DNA from 3 places in the Streptomyces sp. AHU1 genome. Region 1 is predicted to be linked to each of the others. Evidence: predicted binding sites of a transcription regulator. Region 1 holds the regulator's gene; each other region holds the start of a gene.

Region 1 (5,453 bases):
CCGGGCCCGGGGCGAACGCGTCGACGACCGCCGGGAGGTCGTCGACGCCCTCCAGGTACTCCACGACGACGCCCTCGACGCGCAGGTCGTCGCCCCAGACCCGTTCGACGAGTTCGGCGTCGTGGCGGCCCTCGACGTAGATGCGCCCGGCGCGCGCGACCCGGGCGCGGGCGCCGGGGACCGCCACCGATCCGGACGCCGTACGGCCGGGGCGGACCGGCGCGGCGGCCGTCGGGCGGACCAGCGTCACCGTCCTGCCCTCCAGGAGGAAGCCGCGCGGCTCCAGCGGGAACACCCGGTGCTTGCCGAAGCGGTCCTCCAGGGTCACCGTGCCCGCCTCGCAGCGGATCACCGCGCCGCAGAAGCCGGTGCCGGGCTCCTCGACGACCAGACCCGGGTCCGCCGGGACCTCGGGCACGGACCGGGGCTTCTTCCACGGCGGGGTCAGGTCCGGAGAGTACTGGCGCATTCGGATGACGATAGGAGAAGCCCGGCGGCGTTCACCGCGACACGCCGGAACCCGCCGTGCCGGAACCCGCCGTGCCGGAACCCGCCGAGCCGGAACCCCCTGTCCCCGGTCCCGCCGGCCCGGCGGCGGCCACGCCGAACCGCGCGGCCAGGGCGTCCCGTTGCGCCCGCACGAACGCGGCGTCCACGACCGCCCCGTGCCCGGGGACGTAGAGCGCGTCCTCGCCGCCCAGCTCCAGCAGCCGGTCGAGGGCCGTCGGCCAGCGCGACGGCACGGCGTCGGGGCCCGCCTGCGGCTCGCCCGACTCCTCGACCAGGTCGCCGCAGAACACCACCGCCGGGTCCCCCGGCACGACGGCCACGAGGTCATGGGCGGTGTGGCCCTCGCCCGTCCGCACCAGCCGGACCCCGACACCGCCGCCGAGGTCCAGGTCCAGGGTGCTCCGGACGAAGAGGCGGGGGCGCACGAGGGTGTCGGCCGCCTCCTCCGCCGCCTCCGGGGCGAGGCCGTTGCGCACCGCGTCCGCGCACAGTTCGTCGCGGCCCCTCTCGTACACCCCGGACGAACCGTCCGCGGCGAGGACCCGCGCGCCCGCGAACACCGCGGCGCCGAAAACGTGATCGAAATGCGGGTGGGTGAGCGCGAGATGGGTCACACGTCCGCCGGCCAGGACCCGCGCATCGGAGCGCAGCCGGGCGCCCTCCGCGAGGCTCGACCCGGCGTCGATCATCAGCGCCGCGCCCTCGCCGACGACGAGCCCGGCCGTGCAGTCCCAGTCCGGAAGCCGCCGTCGCCCGACCCGGGGCGCCACCCTTTCCCATCCCAGCTCTTCCCAAGTCAGCCTCATGCGGCGACGCTAACGGTGGCGGGGTGCCGTGCACGACATCGCAGGCCCGCCCTTGCCCGGGCCGTGCCCCACCGCCGTACACTGGGCCGGGGAACGTTGGCACTCGCGTGCGCTGAGTGCCAGGCGAATGCCACGAAGGCCACGAAGACCACCGAGTCGACTTCTGGAGGTGCGCGATGCTCAGCGAACGCAGGCTCGAGGTGCTCCGCGCCATCGTCCAGGACTACGTGGGCACCGAGGAGCCGGTCGGCTCCAAGGCGCTCACCGAGCGGCACCGCCTCGGCGTCTCGCCCGCGACCGTCCGCAACGACATGGCGGTCCTGGAGGACGAGGGGTACATCGCCCAGCCGCACACCAGTGCCGGGCGCATCCCCACGGACAAGGGGTACCGCCTCTTCGTCGACAAGCTCGCCGGCGTCAAGCCGATGACCGCGCCCGAGCGCCGCGCCATCCAGAACTTCCTGGACGGGGCCGTCGACCTCGACGACGTCGTCGGGCGGACCGTGCGGCTGCTCGCGCAGCTCACCCGTCAGGTCGCCGTCGTGCAGTACCCCTCGCTGACCCGTTCGACCGTGCGTCACGTGGAGCTGCTGTCGCTCGCCCCCGCGCGGGTGATGCTCGTGCTGATCACGGACACCGGCCGGGTCGAACAGCGCATGATCAACTGTCCGGCGCCGTTCGGTGAGACGTCGCTGGCGGACCTGCGCGCCCGGCTCAACAGCCGGGTCGCGGGGCGCCCCTTCGCGGACGTCCCGCAGCTCGTCCAGGACCTCCCCGAAGCCTTCGAGGCGGAGGACCGGGGTACGGTCTCGACGGTGCTCTCCACGCTGCTGGAGACGCTCGTCGAGGAGACCGAGGAACGGCTGATGATCGGCGGTACCGCCAATCTCACCCGTTTCGGACATGACTTCCCTCTCACCATCCGGCCGGTGCTCGAAGCGCTGGAGGAGCAGGTCGTGCTCCTCAAACTGCTTGGAGAGGCCGGGGATTCGAGCATGACCGTGCGAATCGGGCACGAGAACGCGTACGAGGGACTCAACTCCACGTCCGTGGTCTCCGTCGGCTACGGTTCGGGCGGCGAGGCAGTAGCCAAACTCGGCGTGGTCGGCCCGACCCGCATGGATTACCCGGGAACGATGGGAGCGGTACGAGCGGTGGCACGGTACGTCGGACAGATCCTGGCGGAGTCGTAAGTGGCCACGGACTACTACGCCGTACTCGGCGTGCGCCGCGACGCGTCCCAGGACGAGATCAAGAAGGCGTTCCGGAGGCTCGCTCGCGAGCTGCACCCGGACGTCAATCCCGATCCGAAGACGCAGGAGCGGTTCAAGGAGATCAACGCCGCGTACGAGGTGTTGTCGGACCCGCAGAAGAAGCAGGTCTACGACCTCGGCGGCGACCCGCTGTCCCAGCAGGGCGGCGGCGGTGGCGCCGGCGGCTTCGGCCAGGGCGGCTTCGGCAACTTCTCCGACATCATGGACGCGTTCTTCGGCACGGCGTCGCAGCGCGGACCGCGCTCGCGCACCCGCCGGGGCCAGGACGCCATGATCCGGCTGGAGATCGAGCTCGACGAGGCGGCCTTCGGCACCACGAAGGACATCCAGGTCGACACGGCCGTCGTCTGCGGCACCTGCAACGGCGAGGGCGCAGCGCCCGGCACCGCCGCGCAGACCTGTGACATGTGCCGCGGCCGCGGCGAGGTGTCCCAGGTGACGCGGTCCTTCCTCGGCCAGGTCATGACCTCGCGGCCGTGTCCGCAGTGCCAGGGCTTCGGCACCGTCGTCCCGACCCCGTGCCACGAGTGCGCGGGCGACGGCCGGGTCCGCTCCCGCCGCACCCTCACGGTCAAGATCCCGGCCGGTGTGGACAACGGCACCCGCATCCAGCTCGCGGGCGAGGGCGAGGTCGGCCCCGGCGGCGGCCCCGCCGGCGACCTGTACGTCGAGATCCACGAGCTGCCGCACTCCACCTTCCAGCGGCGCGGCGACGACCTGCACTGCACGGTCACCATCCCGATGACCGCGGCGGCCCTCGGCACCAAGGTGCCGCTGGAGACCCTCGACGGCATGGAGGAGGTCGACATCCGTCCGGGCACGCAGTCCGGCCAGTCGATCCCGCTGCACGGCCGGGGCGTCACGCACCTGCGCGGCGGCGGCCGCGGCGACCTCGTCGTGCACGTCGAGGTCATGACGCCGACCAAGCTCGACCCGGAGCAGGAACGGCTGCTGCGCGAGCTCGCCAAGCTGCGCGGCGAGGAGCGGCCCACCGGTCAGTTCCAGCCCGGTCAGCAGGGGCTCTTCTCCCGGCTGAAGGACGCCTTCAACGGCCGCTGATCCAGGCGGGGCACGGGGCGGGGACACCGCTCCGTGCCCTTCGTCCCGGGGGCCGGTCCGGGCGGGCGATCGGATTCGGACTTGTTGCGGCGACGTGACAACATGCCGTCATGTCCTCCGCGCTGACCGATCTCTTCCCTCACCCGATCGTGCAGGCTCCCATGGCGGGCGGGGTCTCCGTCCCGCAGCTCGCGGCCGCCGTGTCCGAGGCCGGGGGGCTCGGCTTCCTCGCCGCCGGGTACAAGACCGCCGACGGCATGTACCAGGAGATCAAGCAGCTGCGCGGGCTGACCGGCCGTCCCTTCGGCGTCAACCTGTTCCTCCCGCAGCCCGAGCACGCGGACGCCGCCGCGGTCGAGGTGTACGCCCACCAGCTCGCCGGCGAGGCCGCCTGGTACGAGACCGAGCTCGGTGACCCGGACAGCGGACGCGACGACGGCTACGACGCCAAACTCGCCGTCCTCCTCGACAAGCCGGTGGCGGCGGTCTCCTTCCACTTCGGCGTCCCGAAGCCGGAGGTGCTCCAGTCGCTGCGCCGCGCCGGAACCCTCACCCTGGTCACCGCCACCACGGCCGAGGAAGCCCTCGGCGTGCAGCGGGCCGGGGCCGACGCAGTCGTCGTGCAGGGCGTCGAGGCCGGGGGACACCAGGGCACCCACCGGGACAACCCGGAGACGGACGGCACGGGCGTCGGCCTGCTCAGCCTGGTCGCCCAGGTCCGCGAGGCGGTGACCATCCCGGTCGTCGCGGCGGGCGGCATCATGCGCGGCAGCCAGATCGCCGCCGTCCTCGCCGCGGGCGCGGACGCGGCCCAGCTCGGCACCGCCTTCCTCGCCACCCCCGAGTCCGGCGCGAGCGCCGTGCACAAACAGGCCCTGACCGACCCCCTGTACGTGCGCACGGAGCTCACGCGCGCCTTCTCCGGACGCCCGGCACGCGCGCTGGCCAACCGCTTCATGCGCGAGCACGGCCCGTACGCCCCCGCCGCCTACCCCGAGATCCACCACCTCACCCTGCCGCTGCGCAAGGCGGCCGCCAAGGCGGGCGACGCGCAGGGCATGGCCCTGTGGGCCGGGCAGGGCCACCGCATGGCGCGGGACCTGCCCGCCGGGCAGCTGGTGGAGGTACTGAACGCAGAGATCGCGGCCGCCGAGACAGCGTTGTCGGCCGCCGCCGAGACCCCGGAAGAGGGTGCGGCCCGATGACGGCGCCGGTGTTCCTGGTCGAGCACTTCGACACGGACGGCGAGGGACGGCACGTCCTCGACGGACCCGAGGGACGGCACGCCGTCTCCGTGAAACGGCTGCACAGCGGTGAGGACGTCAGGCTCACCGACGGGGCCGGACGCTGGGCGGACGGAGTGGTCGTGGACACCGAGGGCAAGGACCGGCTGATCGTACGGATCGGCGCGGTCACCGAGGAGCCGGCCGAGGAGCCGCGCATCACGGTCGTCCAGGCCCTGCCCAAGGGCGACCGGGGCGAGCTGGCCGTCGAGACCATGACCGAGACCGGCGTCGACGCGATCGTCCCCTGGGCCGCCTCCCGCTGCATCACGCAGTGGAGGGGCGAGCGGGGTCTGAAGGCGCTCGGCAAGTGGCGGGCCACCGCCCGGGAGGCCGGCAAGCAGTCCCGCCGGACGCGCTTCCCGGAGGTCGCGGACGCGATGACGACCAAGCAGGTTGCCGCGCTTCTCGCCAAAGCCGACCTCGCCGCCGTCCTCCACGAGGACACCGCTCTCGGCACCGAGCCCTTCGCGACCGCCGCGCTGCCCGGCTCCGGGGAGATCGTCCTGGTCGTCGGCCCC
Region 2 (5,453 bases), 980 kb from region 1:
CGGAGTTGGCGATGCCGTTGTACGCGTCGGCGTGCGTGTCCGCGTCGATGGCCAGCATCCGTACGCCGTCCTCGTGGACCCCGCGCCGGACCGCCTCCCGGTCGCCGTCGCCGAGCGCGGAGCAGACCCAGAGGGCGCCCGCGTCCGGTCCGATCGCCGAGAGGCCCGAGACGAGGCCGCCGCCGCCGCGTCTGGCGTGCAGCGAGCCGTCCTCCCGTACCTCGTAGGTGACCGGGCCGCGGTTGGAGGCCACCAGGATCCTGTGGGCACCGTGCGTTGAAGCCATGCCTCGAAACCTAGCCCCGTCTCGAAACGCTCAAACGCGCCCTTCGGCCGTATGCGATCGACGGCCGTCGGCGCCTGCCTATGCGGCTCTGCGCCGCCGGTACTCGGAGATTTCGGTCATCGGCGGCCTTTCCTCGGTGTCCACGGAGTATGTGCGCGGCCGGAAACCGTCGCGGTCGCGCTCGAACTGGGTGAGGGAGGGGCGGATCAGGTGGCCGCGCGCCAGCCGGAGCTGTGCGGTGCGGTAGATCGCGGCGGCCATGCGGCCGAGCGCCTGCCCGTCCTGGTGGCGGTGCTTGCGCACCCCGACGTCGACCTGGGCGAGGGCGTCCAGGCCCACCAGGTGCAGGGCGTCGACGAGCATGCCCAGTTCGACGCCGTAGCCGACGGGGAAGGGGAGCTGTTCGAGCAGCGAGCGGCGGGCCGCGTACTCGCCGCCGAGCGGCTGGACGAAGCCCGCGAGCTGCGGCCAGTGCATGTTCAGCAGGGGGCGGGCCATCAGCTCGGTGACCCGGCCGCCCTGTCCGCCGCCGCCGGCCATCGGGCGGTCGTACATGGCCTTGACCAGGTCGACGCCGGGATCGGTGAGCAGGGGGCCCACGATGCCGGAGACGAAGTCGGACGAGAACTCCTTGAGGTCGGCGTCGATGAAACAGACGATGTCCCCGCTCGTCACGAGCAGCGACCGCCACAGCACCTCGCCCTTGCCGGGCACCGCCGGGATCCGCGGGAGGATGTCGTCGCGGTGCACGACCCGCGCGCCCGCGGCGGCGGCGACCGCGGAGGTGCGGTCGGTGGAGCCCGAGTCGACGACGACGATCTCGTCGACGAGGGGCACCTGCTGCATCAGGTCGTGGCGGATGACGGAGACGATCTCGCCGACCGTCTCCTCCTCGTTGAGCGCGGGCAGGACGACACTGACCGTCGACCCCGTGGCGCGTTTGGCCGCCATGAGCCCGTGGAGCGGGCGGTCGGTCACGGACCAGGAGCGTGTGCTCAGCCAGCTCTCGACTTCTCTCAGCACCGTCTGCGGCTCCTCACTGTCTGATCACACGCTCTCATCGGCGTGCCCGCCGCGGCCGGCGGCAGATCGATTGGCTCGTCTCGCGGTTCGGACGACTATCTCAACTGTCCTGGGCTTCGGTTACAGTCTTGAACAACGCGCATGACCATCGCATGTCCTGGATCGTCGGCGCGTATCGCGTTCAACAGTTCAACAATCAAATACCGCTCATCCAGAGGGGCAGAGGGATACGGCCCGATGAAGCCCCGGCAACCCTCCAGCCGGTCTCGTACCGATCGATGTCGATCGCGTCGCGGGGCTCCCGGCTAGGGAAGGTGCCAAATCCGTCTCACGGCGAAGTGCGCCGTGAGGAAGATGAGGAGAAAGGGCCTCGCCTCCATGGCTGCGCAGACAGTTGCAAGCACCACGAACTCCGCCGACTCGGTGGACCTCGGCCCGGCCGCGGCGCTTTCCTGCCGCGAGTGCGGACACCGCGTCCCGCTCGGCCCGGTCTTCGCCTGCGAGGAGTGTTTCGGCCCGCTGGAGATCGCCTACGACTTCTCGGCCTACGACACCGAGGAACTCCGCAAGCTGATCGAAGCGGGACCCGCGAACATCTGGCGCTACGCGCCGCTGCTGCCCGTCCCCGCGGACGTGGCGGACAAGCCGAACATCAACCCCGGCTGGACCAAGCTCGTCCAGGCCGACAACCTGGCCCGTGAGCTGGGTGTCGACGCCGGAAAGCTCTTCGTCAAGGACGACTCCGGCAACCCGACGCACTCCTTCAAGGACCGCGTCGTCGCCCAGGCCCTCGAGGCGGCCCGCGCCTTCGGGTTCACCACCCTCTCCTGCTCCTCCACCGGCAACCTCGCCGGAGCGGTGGGCGCCGCGGCCGCCCGCGCCGGCTTCCGTTCCTGCGTGTTCATCCCGCACGACCTGGAGCAGGGCAAGGTCGTCATGGCCGCGGTCTACGGCGGCGAGCTCGTCGGCATCGAGGGCAACTACGACGACGTGAACCGTTTCTGCTCCGAGCTGATCGGCGACCCGGCCGGAGAGGGCTGGGGCTTCGTCAACGTCAACCTGCGGCCCTACTACGCCGAGGGCTCCAAGACGCTGGCGTACGAGATCTGCGAGCAGCTCGGCTGGAGGCTCCCCGACCAGCTCGTCGTGCCGATCGCCTCCGGCTCCCAGCTCACGAAGATCGACAAGGGGCTGCAGGAGCTGATCAAGCTCGGGCTCGTCGAGGACAAGCCGTACAAGATCTTCGGCGCCCAGGCCGAGGGCTGCTCCCCGGTCTCCGTCGCCTACAAGGCCGGCCACGACGTCGTACGGCCGCAGAAGCCGGACACCATCGCCAAGTCGCTCGCCATCGGCAACCCGGCGGACGGACCGTACGTGCTGGACATCGCGCGGCGCACCGGCGGCGCGGTGGAGGACGTGGACGACGAGCAGATCGTCGACGCGATCAAGCTGCTCGCGCGCACCGAGGGCATCTTCGCCGAGACGGCCGGCGGTGTGACCGTCGGCGTCACCCGCAAGCTGATCGAGAACGGTCTCCTGGACCCGACCTTGACGACGGTCGTGCTGAACACCGGCGACGGCCTCAAGACCCTGGACGCGGTGGCCTCCGACACCGGGCTGACCGCGACCATCCGTCCGAACCTCGACTCCTTCCGAGAGGCTGGCCTCGCATCATGAGCGTCAACGTCCGCATCCCCACCATCCTGCGCACCTACACCGGTGGCGCCGCCGAGGTGAAGGCCGAGGGCGCGACCCTCGCCGAGGTCATCGCCGACCTGGAGCAGAACCACACGGGCATCGCCGCGCGCGTCCTGGACGACCAGGGCAAGCTGCGCCGCTTCGTGAACGTGTACGTCAACGACGACGACGTGCGCTTCGAGCAGGGTCTGGAGACGGCGACCCCGGACGGCGCGGGCGTATCGATCATTCCGGCCGTCGCCGGAGGCTGATCGTTACCCTCGGTAATGCCGAACACATTGCGTTCACAGAATTGCCCCCTCCGTGAGACAAACGGAGGGGGCAATTCTGTGGGGTTGAGCGCGCTAGAGTTGGGGAAGCCGCTCCGCTTTCGATGTTGGTTTCATGCCGGACGCATATGAGTGATCGTTCGGCGGCCGACAAGAAGTAGCCAAAGTGGATCGCCTTTTTGGGCATTTTATGGCATTTGCGGGGCCCGAATTGCCCCGGATCTTCGCGTATCCTCCGCATATCATTGATCAGCCATGCCCAGAATTCTCGTCCGATTGACCTGTTGCAGAGGGCAGTTGGACAGATACATTCAGCCGCGGTCGACGCGTTCCGGCGCACACCCCCAACCGTTGGGGGGTGAGGTCTGACCCGGATCCGCGAAGTGTGGATCTGTGCAAGGGCCAGTAATAGGGGAGTTAGGCATGGCTCAGGGCACCGTCAAGTGGTTCAACGCGGAGAAGGGGTACGGCTTCATCGCGGTCGACGGTGGTGCGGACGTCTTCGTGCACTACAGCGCGATTCAGATGGACGGCTACCGCACCCTTGAAGAGGGTCAGCGAGTGGAGTTCGAGATCTCGCAGGGCCAGAAGGGTCCGCAGGCGGACATGGTCAAACTCGCCGTCTGATCGGGCGCGAACGACCACCGACGCAACTCACGCACGAGGGGCCCGCATCCCACCGGGGATGCGGGCCCCTCGTGCGTCCGCGGCCGTCCTCCGCCGTCCCGTGTGCGCCCGCGAGTGCTCTCTCCTCGGGTGCCGCGGGCGGTCTGTTTTGTGGGATGGCGCTTGCACTCGCAGGGGTCGAGTGCTAATCATTGGCGTTAGCACTCTCCGAGTGAGAGTGACAGAACTTGGATCGGGCCGGCGAGGTCCGCAGGCCTGTGGGGCAAGGAACCACAGGGCTCGGGGGCCGTCCGTCGCGGGCGCGGGCGCGATCCGGAGCAATCCACCCCGTCCGGGAGGACCACTTCACATGGCCAAGATCATCGCGTTCGACGAGGAGGCACGGCGCGGTCTCGAGCGCGGGATGAACCAGCTCGCCGACGCCGTCAAGGTCACCCTCGGCCCCAAGGGCCGCAACGTCGTCCTCGAGAAGAAGTGGGGCGCGCCCACGATCACCAACGATGGTGTCTCCATCGCCAAGGAGATCGAGCTCGAGGACCCGTACGAGAAGATCGGCGCCGAGCTGGTCAAGGAAGTCGCCAAGAAGACGGACGACGTCGCCGGTGACGGTACGACCACCGCCACCGTCCTCGCCCAGGCGCTCGTCCGCGAGGGTCTGCGCAACGTCGCCGCCGGCGCCAACCCGATGGCCCTCAAGCGCGGTATCGAGAAGGCCGTCGAGGCCGTCTCCGGTGCCCTGCTCGAGCAGGCGAAGGATGTCGAGACCAAGGAGCAGATCGCTTCCACGGCCTCCATCTCCGCCGCCGACACCCAGATCGGCGAGCTCATCGCCGAGGCGATGGACAAGGTCGGCAAGGAAGGCGTCATCACGGTCGAGGAGTCCCAGACCTTCGGTCTGGAGCTGGAGCTCACCGAGGGCATGCGCTTCGACAAGGGCTACATCTCGGCGTACTTCGCCACCGACATGGAGCGTATGGAGGCCGTCCTCGACGACCCGTACATCCTGATCGCGAACTCCAAGATCGCGAACGTGAAGGACCTGCTCCCGCTCCTGGAGAAGGTCATGCAGTCGGGCAAGCCGCTGCTGATCATCGCCGAGGACGTCGAGGGCGAGGCCCTGTCGACCCTGGTCGTGAACAAGATCCGTGGCACCTTCAAGTCCGTCGCCGTCAAGGCCCCGGGCTTCGGTGACCGCCGCAAGGCCATGCTCGGCGACATCGCCATCCTCACGGGCGGCGAGGTCATCTCCGAGGAGGTCGGCCTCAAGCTGGAGAACGCGGGTCTGGACCTGCTGGGCCGCGCCCGCAAGGTCGTCATCACCAAGGACGAGACCACGATCGTCGACGGCTCCGGTGCCGCCGACCAGGTCGCCGGCCGGGTGAACCAGATCCGTGCCGAGATCGAGAACTCGGACTCGGACTACGACCGCGAGAAGCTCCAGGAGCGTCTGGCGAAGCTGGCCGGCGGCGTGGCCGTCATCAAGGCCGGTGCCGCCACCGAGGTCGAGCTCAAGGAGCGCAAGCACCGCATCGAGGACGCCGTGCGCAACG
Region 3 (5,453 bases), 2.2 Mb from region 1:
TGTCCACCTCGGTGACGTCCGCCTCGCGCACCTCGATCAGGTCCGCGAGCCCCAGCGCGTCGGCGTTCGCGCGGGCGGCGGCGGCCGTCAGCGGGTCGCGGTCGACGGCCAGGACGCGGATTCCGGCGCGGGCCAGCGCGATGGCGTCGCCGCCGATGCCGCAGCACAGGTCGGCGACGGAACGGACTCCCAGCACGCGCAGCCGCTCGGCGCGGTGCACGGCCACGCTCGTACGGGTGGACTGCTCGACCCCGTTCGGGGTGAAGAACATCCGTCCGGCGTCCTCGGCCCCGAACTTCGCCACCGCCCGCTGCCGCAGCCGCGCCTGTCCGAGGGCCGCGGAGACCAGTTCGGCGGGGTGCTTGCGGCGCAGTCGGGTGGCGACGGCCAGTTCCTGCGCCGGTTCGGTGGCGCGGACCTCGTCGAGCAGGGCGCGGCCCTCGGCGGTGAGGAGGGGGGCGAAGGAGACGTCGTTCACCCGGCCATTGTGGGCCAGTCGGTGGACGGTGTGCTTCCGGCGGCGGTGTCGAGGCCCTGGCGAGGCCGGTGAGCTGGGAGGATCCGGCTCCATGCGACCCGTACGACAAAATGATAAAACCGGCGCAAACGGGGCTGGTGCGCGTCGGGGGGTCGGCGTGCTCGCCCTCGTCCTCCTCACCTCCGGCTGCGCCGGGACCGGAGCGGCTCCCGCCGAGGGGTGCGCGGTCGCATGCCCGGAGGGCTCCCCGTGAGGGCGAGGGTGTCGGCCGCCGGGCTGCTCGTGGCGCTCCTGCTCGGCGGCTGCGCGCAGTCCGTCGACCCCATCGAGCGCCTCGGCAAGAAGGCGGCCCAGCGGGTCCACCCGACGGAGTCGGTGTACCGCCGCTGGGGTCTCTCCACCCCGCTCGCGCCGGCGCCGGAAGTCCCCGCCCGGGCCACCGCGCGCACCGCCGACACGGAACTGCCGCCCGTCGTCGACCAGGTGCGCACCCGCGACAAGGTGGTCTTCCTGACGTACGACGACGGGGCGGAGCGCGATCCCCGGTTCGCCGACATGGTCCGTGAACTGCGCCTGCCGGTCAGCGTGTTCCTCACGGACCGGGTCGCCGGGCCCGGGTACGGGCGCTTCGCCCGGCTGCGCGCGGTCGGCGCGAGCGTCCAGAACCACACCCTCGACCACGCCGTCCTGCGCGGTCTGCCCTACGCCGGCCAGCGTGCCGAGATCTGCGGACAACAGGACAAGCTCGCCCGGCGCTTCGGCGTCCGGCCCCGGCTGCTGCGGCCCCCGTACGGCAGGTACGACGAGACCACCCTGCGCGCCGCCGCCGACTGCGGGGTCACCGCGCTCGTCCTCGGCAGGACGGCCGACGCGCACCGGCTCCGTCCGGGTGACATCCTCTCCGGCCCGGGCGAACCCGGCCTCACGGACGCCACGCTCGGGCTGCTCCGGAGGATCCAGCGCGAGGGCTTCACCGTGGCGCGACTGGAGAACTACCTCTAGGGACACCGGCCGGAGAGCGGTCCCCGGACGCGCCCGTCCGGGGCGGTCCGGGGCCTTCCGGGCCACGCCACGCCGGACGGCTTTGGCACTCCGCTTGACCGAGTGCTAATCACAGTCATAGTCTCAGGTCTGGCACTCCCCCCTGGAGAGTGCCAACAGCGACGGGCAGGTCCGGCACCCGCGACGACGGATCGACCTGGTCGCCACCTCAGACAGTTAACCCCGTGAGATCTCCGAAGGGGGAGGTCGGATCGTGACGACCGCCAGCTCCAAGGTTGCCATCAAGCCGCTCGAGGACCGCATCGTGGTCCAGCCGCTCGACGCCGAGCAGACCACGGCCTCCGGCCTGGTCATTCCCGACACGGCGAAGGAGAAGCCCCAGGAGGGCGTCGTCCTGGCCGTGGGCCCGGGCCGCATCGAGGACGGCAAGCGTGTCGAGCTCGACGTCGCCGTCGGCGACATCGTTCTCTACAGCAAGTACGGCGGCACCGAGGTGAAGTACAACGGCGAGGAGTACCTCGTCCTCTCGGCTCGCGACGTGCTCGCGATCATCGAGAAGTAATTCACCCGGTAAGGGAGTTCGGGACCTTCCCCCGGACGACCCCGCACCAAGCATCGCAGTGAACTGCGCCCCTGGCCCCCGCGACCATCAACAGCCGGGCGCCGGGGGCGCAGTTCGTTTCTCCATCATTTTCCGAGAGGGCTGAACCGCTCCCATGGCGAAGATCCTGAAGTTCGACGAGGACGCCCGTCGCGCCCTTGAGCGCGGCGTCAACAAGCTTGCCGACACGGTGAAGGTGACGATCGGCCCCAAGGGCCGCAACGTCGTCATCGACAAGAAGTTCGGCGCTCCCACCATCACCAACGACGGTGTGACCATCGCCCGTGAGGTCGAGGTCGAGGACGCGTTCGAGAACCTCGGCGCCCAGCTGGTGAAGGAGGTGGCGACCAAGACCAACGACATCGCGGGTGACGGTACGACCACCGCCACCGTGCTCGCCCAGGCGCTCGTGCGCGAGGGCCTGCGCAACGTCGCCGCGGGTGCCTCCCCGGCGCTGCTGAAGAAGGGCATCGACGCGGCCGTCAAGGCGGTCTCCGACGAGCTCCTCGCCACCGCGCGCCCGATCGACGAGAAGTCCGACATCGCCGCCGTCGCCGGTCTGTCCGCCCAGGACCCGCAGGTCGGCGAGCTCATCGCCGAGGCGATGGACAAGGTCGGCAAGGACGGTGTCATCACCGTCGAGGAGTCCAACACCTTCGGCCTGGAGCTCGACTTCACCGAGGGCATGGCCTTCGACAAGGGCTACCTGTCCCCGTACATGGTGTCCGACCAGGAGCGTATGGAGGCCGTCCTCGACGACCCGTACATCCTCATCCACCAGGGCAAGATCAGCTCCATCCAGGACCTGCTGCCGTTGCTGGAGAAGGTCATCCAGTCGAACGCCTCCAAGCCGCTGCTGATCATCGCCGAGGACGTCGAGGGCGAGGCCCTGTCGACCCTGGTCGTGAACAAGATCCGCGGCACGTTCAACGCCGTCGCCGTGAAGGCCCCCGGCTTCGGTGACCGCCGCAAGGCCATGCTCGGCGACATCGCCACCCTCACCGGTGGTCAGGTCATCGCCGAGGAGGTCGGCCTCAAGCTCGACCAGGTCGGTCTGGACGTGCTCGGCAGCGCCCGCCGCGTGACCATCACCAAGGACGACACCACCATCGTCGACGGTGCCGGCAGCGCGGACGAGGTCGCCGGCCGCGTCAACCAGATCAAGGCCGAGATCGAGAACACGGACTCCGACTGGGACCGCGAGAAGCTCCAGGAGCGCCTCGCGAAGCTGGCCGGCGGCGTGTGCGTGATCAAGGTCGGCGCCGCCACCGAGGTGGAGCTGAAGGAGAAGAAGCACCGTCTGGAGGACGCCATCTCCGCGACCCGCGCCGCGGTCGAGGAGGGCATCGTCTCCGGTGGTGGCTCCGCGCTCGTCCACGCCGTCAAGGTCCTCGAGGGCAACCTCGACAAGACCGGCGACGAGGCCACGGGTGTCGCGGTCGTCCGCCGCGCCGCCGTCGAGCCGCTGCGCTGGATCGCCGAGAACGCCGGCCTGGAGGGCTACGTCATCACCTCCAAGGTCGCTGACCTCGACAAGGGCCAGGGCTTCAACGCCGCCACCGGTGAGTACGGCGACCTGGTCAAGGCCGGCGTCATCGACCCGGTGAAGGTCACCCGCTCCGCCCTGGAGAACGCCGCCTCCATCGCCTCCCTGCTCCTCACGACCGAGACCCTGGTCGTCGAGAAGCCGGCCGAGGAAGAGGCCGACGCCGGTCACGGCGGTCACGGCCACTCCCACTGACGCACACCGGAGCCGGCGCCGAGCCCCTGCCCGGGGCCCCGGCGCCGAACCGGCCCGCGTGACGTCGCCCCGCCGTTCCCACGGCGGGGCGAAGTGCTGTCCGGCGGACGCCGCCCGATGCGTTCTCGACGTCCGCGTCGCCGCGCCCGCCGTCAGGGCTTGTGCCGCAGCAGGAACCTGACGGGTTCCGCGAGCGCGGCCCTGGCCCCTTCCTCGTCCGCCAGCCGCGCCGCGAGGGTGGCCTCCGCCAGGCGCTGGGGAAGGGACTCGGCGAACTTCAGGCCGCGTACGGCTTGGACGTCGACCTCAGGCAGGGTGAGTCCTGCCTCGGTGTCCGCCACAGCCGCCCGCCAGGTCTGGGGAGTCAGGTCGTCGCGCAGCCGGATGAAGCGGTCGTCGATCTGCCGGTGCCTCAGGTCGACGGAGGAAAGGGACGCGGCGAGCGTGGCGTTCGCCCGGTGCCCGGCCCAGGTCCACCACCGCACGTCACCGTCGTCCCGCCGCGTGATGACGGTTCCGGCCGGGTGCACCACGTCCAGATGCGTCACCCGCGCTTCCGCGAGCCTCGCCTGCGCACGGCGGGTGAGGAGCACCGGAGGATCGCTGCCGAGCAGCACCTCACGGGCGGCCCGGGTCAGTACGTAGGAACGGACACGGACCGCCCCGAACCCGCTCCATTTGGCTCGCCCGCCCTCGTCCACGGGTTCCACGAAGCAGCGCCTGCGCCGCCAGTCGATGTACGTCACCAGCCAACTGCGGCCCGCCAGAAGCAGTTTCCGGGGGCCGTCGACGTCCTCGGTGAGCAGGTCCGGGTCCGTACGGCCGATCTCGGTGCGACCGCTGAGCACGGTGAACTCGGGGGGCGCGGTGAACGACGCCGTCAGGTTCATGAAGTGCCGGTGGCCGAAGCGGCGTTCGGCCTCGGGCCCGATGAACAGCGTGCCACTGTCCCGCTCCAGGTAACCCTGCTCCAACAGATGCCTCACGATGGGCTCGGCAGCGCTCCCGAACTGTCCGAGGCCGCCCCACCACTCCTGCCAGAGGTTCTCGCCGACCCGGTGCTCCTGAAGACACAGGGCGAGGATCTGCTGGGCGACGAGGTGACGCGGTTCGGGCGGCGCGGTGACCGGCTCCACCCAGCCGCGTGACCAGGCCAGCAACAAGGCGGCGGTGGACAGGAACCCCGTGTCGGTGAGGGCCAGGAACAGACAGTTGCGCGTGGTGCCGGGCCGCCGTCCGGTGCGTCCGAGGCGTTGCAGGAACGAGGCCACCGTGGCCGGTGCGTCGAGCTGGATCACCCGATCCAGGTCCCCGACGTCGATGCCCAGTTCCAGCGTGCTGGTCGAGACGATCACGCAGTCCCGGGCTTCGGCGAAGGCCTCCTCGGCGCGCCGCCGTTCGTCGGTGGAGAGCGAGGCGTGGGAGAGGAATGTGGTGACACCGCGGAGCCGGAGCTGCTCGCCCAGCTCCTCGACGGTGCGTCGGGTCTCGCAGAACACCAGGCGCTTCTCGCCCCGGTGCAGAGCGGAGATGACCGTTGCCGCGTTGGCGACGGAACCGACGTAGTCCAGCTCGATGTCGCCCGGTGGCGCGCTCGCTCCTGCCGTGGACGGGGTGGTCTCGGGGCCGGG

What was found. The regulator HrcA, encoded in region 1, represses chaperone genes, less so after heat shock. The targets are predictions, from matches to a motif close to TTNGCACTCNGNNNNNCNGAGTGCNAA.
Region 2: groL (chaperonin GroEL) is a predicted target of HrcA. The motif match lies at 4,101-4,127, and genes of this name have one in related genera.
Region 3: groES (co-chaperone GroES) is a predicted target of HrcA. The motif match lies at 1,563-1,589, and genes of this name have one in related genera.

What each region holds. Positions count from the first base shown of each region.
Region 1 is NZ_CP174283.1:3,192,029-3,197,481, reverse strand. Features, by position in the region: gene ACICHK_RS14475 (DUF3097 domain-containing protein) at 1-469, opposite strand, end outside; gene ACICHK_RS14470 (MBL fold metallo-hydrolase) at 501-1,316, opposite strand; gene hrcA (heat-inducible transcriptional repressor HrcA) at 1,493-2,509, shown strand; gene dnaJ (molecular chaperone DnaJ) at 2,510-3,649, shown strand; gene ACICHK_RS14455 (nitronate monooxygenase) at 3,760-4,854, shown strand; gene ACICHK_RS14450 (16S rRNA (uracil(1498)-N(3))-methyltransferase) at 4,851-5,453, shown strand, end outside.
Region 2 is NZ_CP174283.1:4,170,094-4,175,546, reverse strand. Features, by position in the region: gene ACICHK_RS18600 (trehalose-6-phosphate synthase) at 1-286, opposite strand, end outside; gene ACICHK_RS18595 (glucosyl-3-phosphoglycerate synthase) at 365-1,309, opposite strand; SAM riboswitch class I at 1,514-1,670, shown strand; gene thrC (threonine synthase) at 1,688-2,986, shown strand; gene ACICHK_RS18585 (MoaD/ThiS family protein) at 2,983-3,258, shown strand; gene ACICHK_RS18580 (cold-shock protein) at 3,700-3,903, shown strand; gene groL (chaperonin GroEL) at 4,253-5,453, shown strand, end outside.
Region 3 is NZ_CP174283.1:5,350,869-5,356,321, forward strand. Features, by position in the region: gene ACICHK_RS24015 (THUMP-like domain-containing protein) at 1-478, opposite strand, end outside; gene ACICHK_RS24020 (polysaccharide deacetylase family protein) at 728-1,480, shown strand; gene groES (co-chaperone GroES) at 1,734-2,042, shown strand; gene groL (chaperonin GroEL) at 2,197-3,822, shown strand; gene ACICHK_RS24035 (DEAD/DEAH box helicase) at 3,975-5,453, opposite strand, start outside.